Linked DNA regions of Rhodopseudomonas palustris. The protein of the gene in region 1 binds, or shares a complex with, the protein of each later gene. Links are inferred from orthologs where the notes say so. Each region holds a gene or a part of one and is shown in the gene's direction. Other genes may lie near its edges.

Region 1 (3,611 bases):
GGCAGGCCGGCTTCTGGCCCTCGCCGAAGTCGGCAATGGCGAGCTCATCCCCAAGCGCGTGTTCAACCTCACCGGGCTGACTGCCAGCCCGAGTCTCAAAGAAAGTCACTGACGATGTCGATTGCCGCAGAACGCAAAGCGGAAGTCATCAAGACCAACGCCACCAAGGCCGGTGATACCGGCTCGCCCGAGGTTCAGGTCGCGATCCTGTCGGAACGCATTGCCAACCTCACCGCGCACTTCAAGACTCACACCAAGGACAACCACTCGCGCCGTGGTCTCCTGAAGCTGGTGTCGACCCGCCGTTCGCTTCTCGACTACGTCAAGAAGAAGGACGAGGCGCGCTACAAGGCGCTGCTCGAGAAGCACGGTATCCGTCGCTGATCGACCGGTCGTCAGGCCGCGGCTGACGGATGCGCGACGACGCGTCCGCCAGCGCCCGGTCCAACTTTTCGTGCCGGCGAGTCTTCGTCCGCCGGTACGCTTTGCCCCAGCCGCACTCCGGCGGTTGGGCACGACACGGGCTCTATGCCCAGCCGCGCGGAATGCGAGACCAAAAAGGTCTGCTTCCGCACCCGGGAGGGTTGAACGCCATTTCCCACCTCGAGACCATGGCAGGATCGCCGGACGCTGCTCGCGCATAAATCGCCAGCGTCTCGCCGTCTTGGCATGGTCTTTTGGTATTTGGCGTCTGCTTTTTCCGGGATCCGATGAAAGAAGGATCCGATGTTCAATATCCATTCCGTGGAAATCGATTGGGGCGGGCGCCCCCTCAAGCTCGAGACCGGCAAGGTCGCGCGTCAGGCCGACGGCGCCGTCGTCGCCACCTACGGCGAGACCGTGGTGCTTGCCACCGTCGTCGCCGCCAAGGCGCCGCGCGAAGGCGTCGACTTCCTGCCGCTGACCGTCGACTATCAGGAGAAGGCCTACGCGGCCGGCCGGATTCCCGGCGGCTATTTCAAGCGCGAGGGCCGTCCGACCGAGAAGGAGACGCTGGTCTCCCGCCTGATCGACCGTCCGATCCGTCCGCTGTTCGCCGACGGCTGGCGCAACGAGACCCAGGTGATCGTGACCGTGCTGTCGCACGACATGGAAAACGATCCGGACGTGCTGGCGATGGTCGCCGCCTCGGCTGCGCTGACGCTGTCCGGAGCGCCGTTCCGGGGCCCGATCGGCGCCGCTCGCGTCGGCTTCATCAACGACGAATACGTGCTCAACCCGGTGCTCGACGAGATGGCCGAAACCCAGCTCGAGCTGGTGGTGGCCGGCACCGCCGACGCGGTGCTGATGGTCGAGTCGGAAGCCAAGGAGCTGTCTGAAGAGATCATGCTCGGCGCGGTGATGTTCGGTCACCGGCACTTCCAGCCGGTGATCGACGCGATCATCGAGCTGGCCGAAAAGGCCGCCAAGGAGCCGCGCGAGCTGATCGAGATCGACAATTCGGCGATCGAGAAGGAAATGCTCGGCCTGATCGAGCAGGAGCTGCGCGCCGCCTACGCGATTCCGGTCAAGCAGGAGCGCTACGCAGCGGTCGGCAAGGTCAAGGAAAAGGCGCTCGCGCACTTCTTCCCCGAAGGCCAGGAGCCGAAATACGACAAGCTGCGCATTGCGGGCGTGTTCAAGGAGCTCGAGGCCAAGATCGTTCGCTGGAACATCCTCGACACCGGCAAGCGCATCGACGGCCGTGACAGCAAGACTGTCCGTAGCATTCTGGCCCAGGCCGGCGTGCTGCCGCGCGCCCATGGTTCGGCGCTGTTCACCCGCGGTGAAACCCAGGCGCTGGTCGTGACCACGCTCGGCACCGGCGAAGACGAGCAGTATGTCGACTCGCTGGCCGGAACGTACAAAGAGACGTTCCTGCTGCACTACAATTTCCCGCCCTACTCGGTCGGCGAGACCGGCCGCCTCGGCGGCACCAAGCGCCGCGAGATCGGCCACGGCAAGCTGGCGTGGCGCGCGATCCATCCTGTGCTGCCGCCGCATCACGAGTTCCCCTACACCATCCGCGTCGTCTCCGAGATCACCGAGTCGAACGGCTCGTCCTCGATGGCGTCGGTGTGCGGCGCCTCGCTGGCGCTGATGGACGCGGGCGTGCCGCTGAAGCGGCCGACCGCGGGCATCGCGATGGGTCTGATCCTGGAAGGCGAGCGGTTCGCGGTGCTGAGCGACATCCTCGGCGACGAGGATCATCTCGGCGACATGGACTTCAAGGTGGCCGGCACCGAGCAGGGCATCACCTCGCTGCAGATGGACATCAAGATCGCCGGCATCACCGAAGAGATCATGAAGGTGGCGCTCGGCCAGGCCAAGGACGGCCGCATCCACATCCTGGGTGAGATGTCCAAGGCGCTCGACCGCGCCCGCGCCGAGCTCGGCGAACACGCGCCGCGGATCGAGACCTTCAAGATCCCGACCGACAAGATCCGTGAAGTGATCGGCACCGGCGGCAAGGTGATCCGCGAGATCGTCGAAAAGACCGGCGCGAAGGTCAACATCGAGGACGACGGCACCGTGAAGGTGGCGTCCAGCGACGGCGAATCGATCAAGGCCGCGATCAAGTGGATCAAGTCGATCGCTTCCGATCCGGAAGTCGGCGAGATCTACGAAGGCACCGTCGTCAAGGTGATGGAGTTCGGCGCCTTCGTGAACTTCTTCGGCGCCAAGGACGGTCTGGTGCACATCAGCCAGCTCGCCGCCGGCCGCGTGCAGAAGACCTCCGACGTCGTCAAGGAAGGCGACAAGGTCAAGGTCAAGCTGCTCGGCTTCGACGACCGCGGCAAGACCCGGCTGTCGATGAAGGTGGTCGATCAGGCCACCGGCGAAGACCTCGAAGCCAAGCAGAAGGCGGAAGCCAAGACCGAAGGCGACGCGCCCGCGCAGGCCGCCGGCGAATAATCGACTGCGGCGCGCTGCGCCGCAGCAGCTCGACCGAGAAGCGCAGGGGCGGCCGCAACGCTGCCCCTGTTTGTTTGTGCGGCCGACATTCTGGTTCGGCGGCCGACTCTGTGCGACTCTGCCGCACGGTAAGGCGTTTGCCGCTGGAACCTCCGCCTGTCCCCGCGCGTAGATTCGGCCGGCGCCGTTGCCGTTACGGAGGATCCCATGTCGTTGCTGTCCCGACGCCGTCTGATGATCGCCGCCACCGGATTGGTTGCAGTTGCAGTGGCCGCCGCCCCGCGGCTGGTGTTCGCCCAGGGTCCGGCCGCCCCCCCGGATGGGCCGTTCAAACTGCCGCCGCTGCCGTATCCGGCCACGGCGCTGCAGCCGCATATCGATGCCCGCACGATGGAGATCCACCACGGCAAGCATCACCAAGCCTACGTCACGGCGATGAACAACTTCGCCAAGGATCATCCCAAGCTGGCCGAAACCCCGGTGCCGGACCTGCTGGCAAGGCTCGGCGACGTGCCGGAGGCGATTCGCGCCGGCGTGCGCAACAATCTCGGCGGCCACGCCAACCACAGCATGTTCTGGCAGATCATGGGCCCGGACGGCGGCAAGCCGGCCGGCGAGGTGCTGGCCGCGATCGACCGCGATCTCGGCGGCATGGAGAAATTCCAGTCCGACTTCAACGCCGCCGGCGGCCGCCAATTCGGCTCCGGCTGGGTGTT
Region 2 (4,041 bases), 3.0 Mb from region 1 along the record:
TGTACCGCAATAAAACTGCACGGTTAATCGGAGCTTAAGTGCCTCGGAATGAAACCTGCGGGGTGTTGCCAGGCCGCGACGCTCACCTTGCAACCGCCACCCAATCCACGTATGTATTTACTGCTGACGGTCTATACTACCGGTTGTGTCGCGTTCAGCCACTCGGTGCAGCGCCAAGTCCCCGATCCCAAACCCGGAGGATTTTGCGTTTTGCCGGCCCCTCCGAGCCAGCGCAGCGCGCGGCAGGTCAAGGAGTGCCGGCCCAGCCCGAAAGGCGTCCGTCCCCGGGCCCTCTCTCGTACCCGGGACGGTTCAACACTTCATGACCGGCCACATCCGGCTCACCGGCCGAATGCCTCACTCCGGCTTAGCGCCTCGGCGCGGAGCCGGCCCATCAGCAAGACGACACGGCGGCCGATCGAGCCGCCACCTGTTCAGACGGGCCGACGCTTAATGCGCCAGACTGCGATGCCGAAACCGACCCACGCAAAGGCCGCGCCGCCGCGAAGCATTTGCTTCGCCTCGCGCGTCGCCTCGGGTCTTCGACCGGCACGGCACACCGCGATGCGTTTCGGCCTTCCCCTCACCCCCGAATCAGGTGGACCGTCGCGTCTGCCGGCCGCGCTGCTTGCGCGAGCCGTTTCGCGCGCGCTCCGCCGACATGAGTTGAAAAATGGCCAACAAGATGCTGATCGACGCCACCCACCCGGAAGAGACCCGGGTGGTCGTGGTCCGTGGCAACCGCGTCGAAGAGTTTGATTTCGAAACCGCCCAGCGCAAACAACTTCGCGGCAATATCTATCTGGCGAAGGTCACCCGGGTCGAACCCTCGCTGCAAGCCGCCTTCATCGAATATGGCGGCAATCGTCACGGCTTCCTTGCATTCAGCGAAATCCATCCCGACTACTATCAAATTCCGGTCGCCGACCGGCAGGCCCTGATCGAGGCAGACGAACGAGCCCATCGCGAAGCCGAAGAGGAAAGCGAACAGCGCTCGAGCCGCCGCCGCTCGCGCCATCGCAGCCATCGCCGCCGCAACAACGGCGAGCGGGTGCAGAGCGAGATCGTCGAAACCAGTGCCGATCAGCTTGATGCCACGGTCGATCAGCCCGATGCCGTCGTGGAGCACCACGAGGCGCAAGAGACCGACGCGTCCGCCAGCGGCGAACCGTTGATGCACGAGCTGCCGGCGGGCGAGATCGCCGAGCAGCACGACGCAGACCACAAGCACACCGATGTCGACGCGGCGCCGTCCGAAGCGCCCGCTCCGTCTCCTGCGGAGGTGAGCGCTGCGGCCGAGCCCGCCGCTGTCGAACAGCCCGCGGCCGGCGAGGTCCCCGCCTTGTTCGTAGCCGCGGAGGCTACCGCGTCGCACGAGGAAGAGACGCACGGCGACGATCACGCCGAGACCCGCGCCGGGTATGCCGAGGACGCGCCTTTCCCGATCGACGGGAACGACGAAGCCGAGGATGGCCACGAGGCGCACGACGATCACGCCGAGCACGAGCCTGAGACCGACATTGATACTGATACCGAGACCGAGGCAGGAGCCGAGGACGACGAAGAAGAGGACGACGAAGAGGACGCCGAGGAGGACGTGGTCGAGTCGGTCGGCGGCGACGACGTGCTCGAGGAAGTGCCGGAACGCGCCTTCCGTCCGCGCCGGCAGTACAAGATCCAGGAAGTCATCAAGCGTCGCCAGGTGATGCTGGTGCAAGTCGTCAAGGAAGAGCGCGGCAACAAGGGCGCGGCGCTCACCACCTACCTGTCGCTCGCCGGCCGTTACGCTGTGCTGATGCCGAACACCGCCCGCGGCGGTGGCATCAGCCGTAAGATCACCTCGGCGCAGGATCGATCCCGGCTCAAGGAAGTGGTTCAGGACCTCGACGTGCCGGAAGGCATGGGCGTGATCCTGCGCACCGCGGGCGCCGCTCGCACCAAGCCCGAGATCAAGCGCGATTTCGAGTACCTGATCCGGATGTGGGAGACGGTGCGCGACGTGACGCTGAAGTCGCAGGCGCCGATGCTGGTCTACGAGGAAGGCTCGCTGATCAAGCGCTCGCTGCGCGACCTCTACAACAAGGAGATCGACGAGGTGCTGGTCGCCGGCGAAGCCGGCTACCGCGAGGCCCGCGATTTCATGCAAATGCTGATGCCGTCGCAGGTTCGCGCGGTGAAGCTGTATCGCGACGGCCAGCCGCTGTTCTCGCGGATGGGCGTCGAGAGCCAGCTCGACGCGATGTTCTCACCGACTGTGCAGCTTCGCTCCGGCGGCTACATCGTGATCAACCAGACCGAGGCGCTGGTCTCGATCGACGTCAATTCGGGCCGCTCGACCCGCGAGCACCATATCGAGGACACCGCGCTCAAGACCAACATGGAGGCTGCCGAAGAAGTCGCGCGGCAGCTCCGGCTGCGCGACCTCGCCGGCCTGATCGTCATCGACTTCATCGACATGGACGAGAAGCGCAACAATCGCGCGGTCGAGCGCAAGCTCAGCGACTGCCTGCGACAGGATCGCGCCCGTATCCAGGTCGGTCGCATCTCGCATTTCGGCCTGCTCGAAATGTCGCGCCAGCGCATCCGCGCCAGCGTGCTGGAAAGCTCGACCGAGCCCTGCCCGCATTGCGGCGGCTCAGGCCATGTCCGTTCGGTATCCTCGGTTGCGCTGCAATTGCTGCGCGGCCTCGAAGAGGTGCTGATGAAGGGCGCGACGCACAATCTGATCGTGCGCACCCGCACCGACGTGGCGCTGTACGTGCTGAACCACAAGCGCGGCCACCTGCGCGATCTCGAGACCGGATTCAGAGTGTCACTGTCGGTGCTGGCCGATCCCACCGTCAGCGGACAGCAGTCGTTCGTGATCGATCGCGGCGAACAGGTCCACACGCTGGAGACCGCCAAGGCGCTGCTCGCGGCGCAGATCGCCGCCTCGCCGGCGCCCATTGACGAGCCTGAGGACGACGACGGCTACGAATTCGAAGCCGAGATCGAGACCGACGAAACCGTCGGCCTTGCCGACGAGCAGGCCAGCGAAGCCGGCGACACCGACAGCGAAAACCGCAAGCGCCGCCGCCGGCGACGACGCCGACGTTCGGGTGAACCGCGCGAGGCCGCCGAGGCCGGTGCAGTGGGCGAAGACGGCGAGCAGCCGTTCGTGGCCGAAGGCGTCGAACAGGTCGGCGAAGCTGACGAAGGCGACGAGGCCGGCGACGACGACAGCGAGACCGAAGTCCGCGCCGACCAGGGCGAGAACGGCGAACGCCGTCCGCGCCGCCGCGGTCGCCGGGGTGGCCGCCGCCGCCGTGGCACTGCGGATGGCACTGAGGCCGAGGCCGGCGTGGTCGGCTCGATCAGCGACGAGCTGAACGCTGCAGACGAAGCCGAATCCGCCGATGCGGTCGCCGACTTCGATGGCGGCAGCCCGTCGGTGCAGCCGAGCTTCGAACCGGCCGCCGAGACCGAACAGCCGCATCACGTCGCGCCGCAGGATACTGCGCCGTCCGAACCGCAGCATACGGCAGCCGCCGCCCCCGATGCCAACGACGCGTCGGCCGAGGACGACAGCGCCGCGAAGAAGGCTGCGCGTCGCCGCTCCACGGTGCGCGAAAAGGTGAGCTTCGGCGCCCCGGCCGCCTCCGAAACGACGGCGGAAGCCACAACCGAAGTGCAGCCCGAGCCGACCGCTGAGGCCGAGCAGCCCGCCGCGGCCGCGCCTGTGGCAGAAGCCCCGGCCGCCGAGGCCGCCCCGCAAGCAGCCGAGCAGCCAGCGCAGGAGTCCTCCTCTGCCGCCCCGCGCCGCGTTGGCTGGTGGTCCCGCCGCTTCGGCGGCGGCAACTAAGGCCGCCATCAAGACAACAGCTTCAAAAATGCCCGCGCACGCCGCGGGCATTTTCATTTCCGGGATCGGTGATGAGATCCGCGCCCGGCTGCGCTGCATCAGCTTGATGAGCCTTGACACTCCGCTCATCATGCCCGGGCTCGTCCTGGCCATGACCAAGTAAGTGACCAACCGGCCATCATCTTAATAGGTAGCGAATT

The links. The genes of interacting proteins can lie anywhere in the genome.
Region 2: the proteins of pnp (region 1) and FLL57_RS07860 are in contact, whole or in part, in a cryo-EM structure (PDB 9QH0), measured with the Escherichia coli proteins. The link is inferred for Rhodopseudomonas palustris from one-to-one orthologs.

The regions. Positions count from the first base shown.
Region 1 is NZ_CP041387.1:4,732,215-4,735,825, reverse strand. What follows is about bases 325-3,310. They hold pnp (polyribonucleotide nucleotidyltransferase), read left to right. Parts: upstream 325-726; coding sequence 727-2,895; downstream 2,896-3,310. Other genes in these bases: FLL57_RS21845 (superoxide dismutase), read left to right, coding at 3,103-3,310; rpsO (30S ribosomal protein S15), read left to right, coding at 325-384. Also shown: tRNA pseudouridine(55) synthase TruB, read left to right, coding at 1-112; more of rpsO, read left to right, coding at 115-324; more of FLL57_RS21845, read left to right, coding at 3,311-3,611. UniProt on the Escherichia coli protein: Involved in mRNA degradation. Catalyzes the phosphorolysis of single-stranded polyribonucleotides processively in the 3'- to 5'-direction. Also involved, along with RNase II, in tRNA processing.
Region 2 is NZ_CP041387.1:1,729,746-1,733,786, reverse strand. What follows is about bases 313-4,041. They hold FLL57_RS07860 (Rne/Rng family ribonuclease), read left to right. Parts: upstream 313-673; coding sequence 674-3,841; downstream 3,842-4,041. UniProt on the Escherichia coli protein: Endoribonuclease that plays a central role in RNA processing and decay. Required for the maturation of 5S and 16S rRNAs and the majority of tRNAs. Also involved in the degradation of most mRNAs.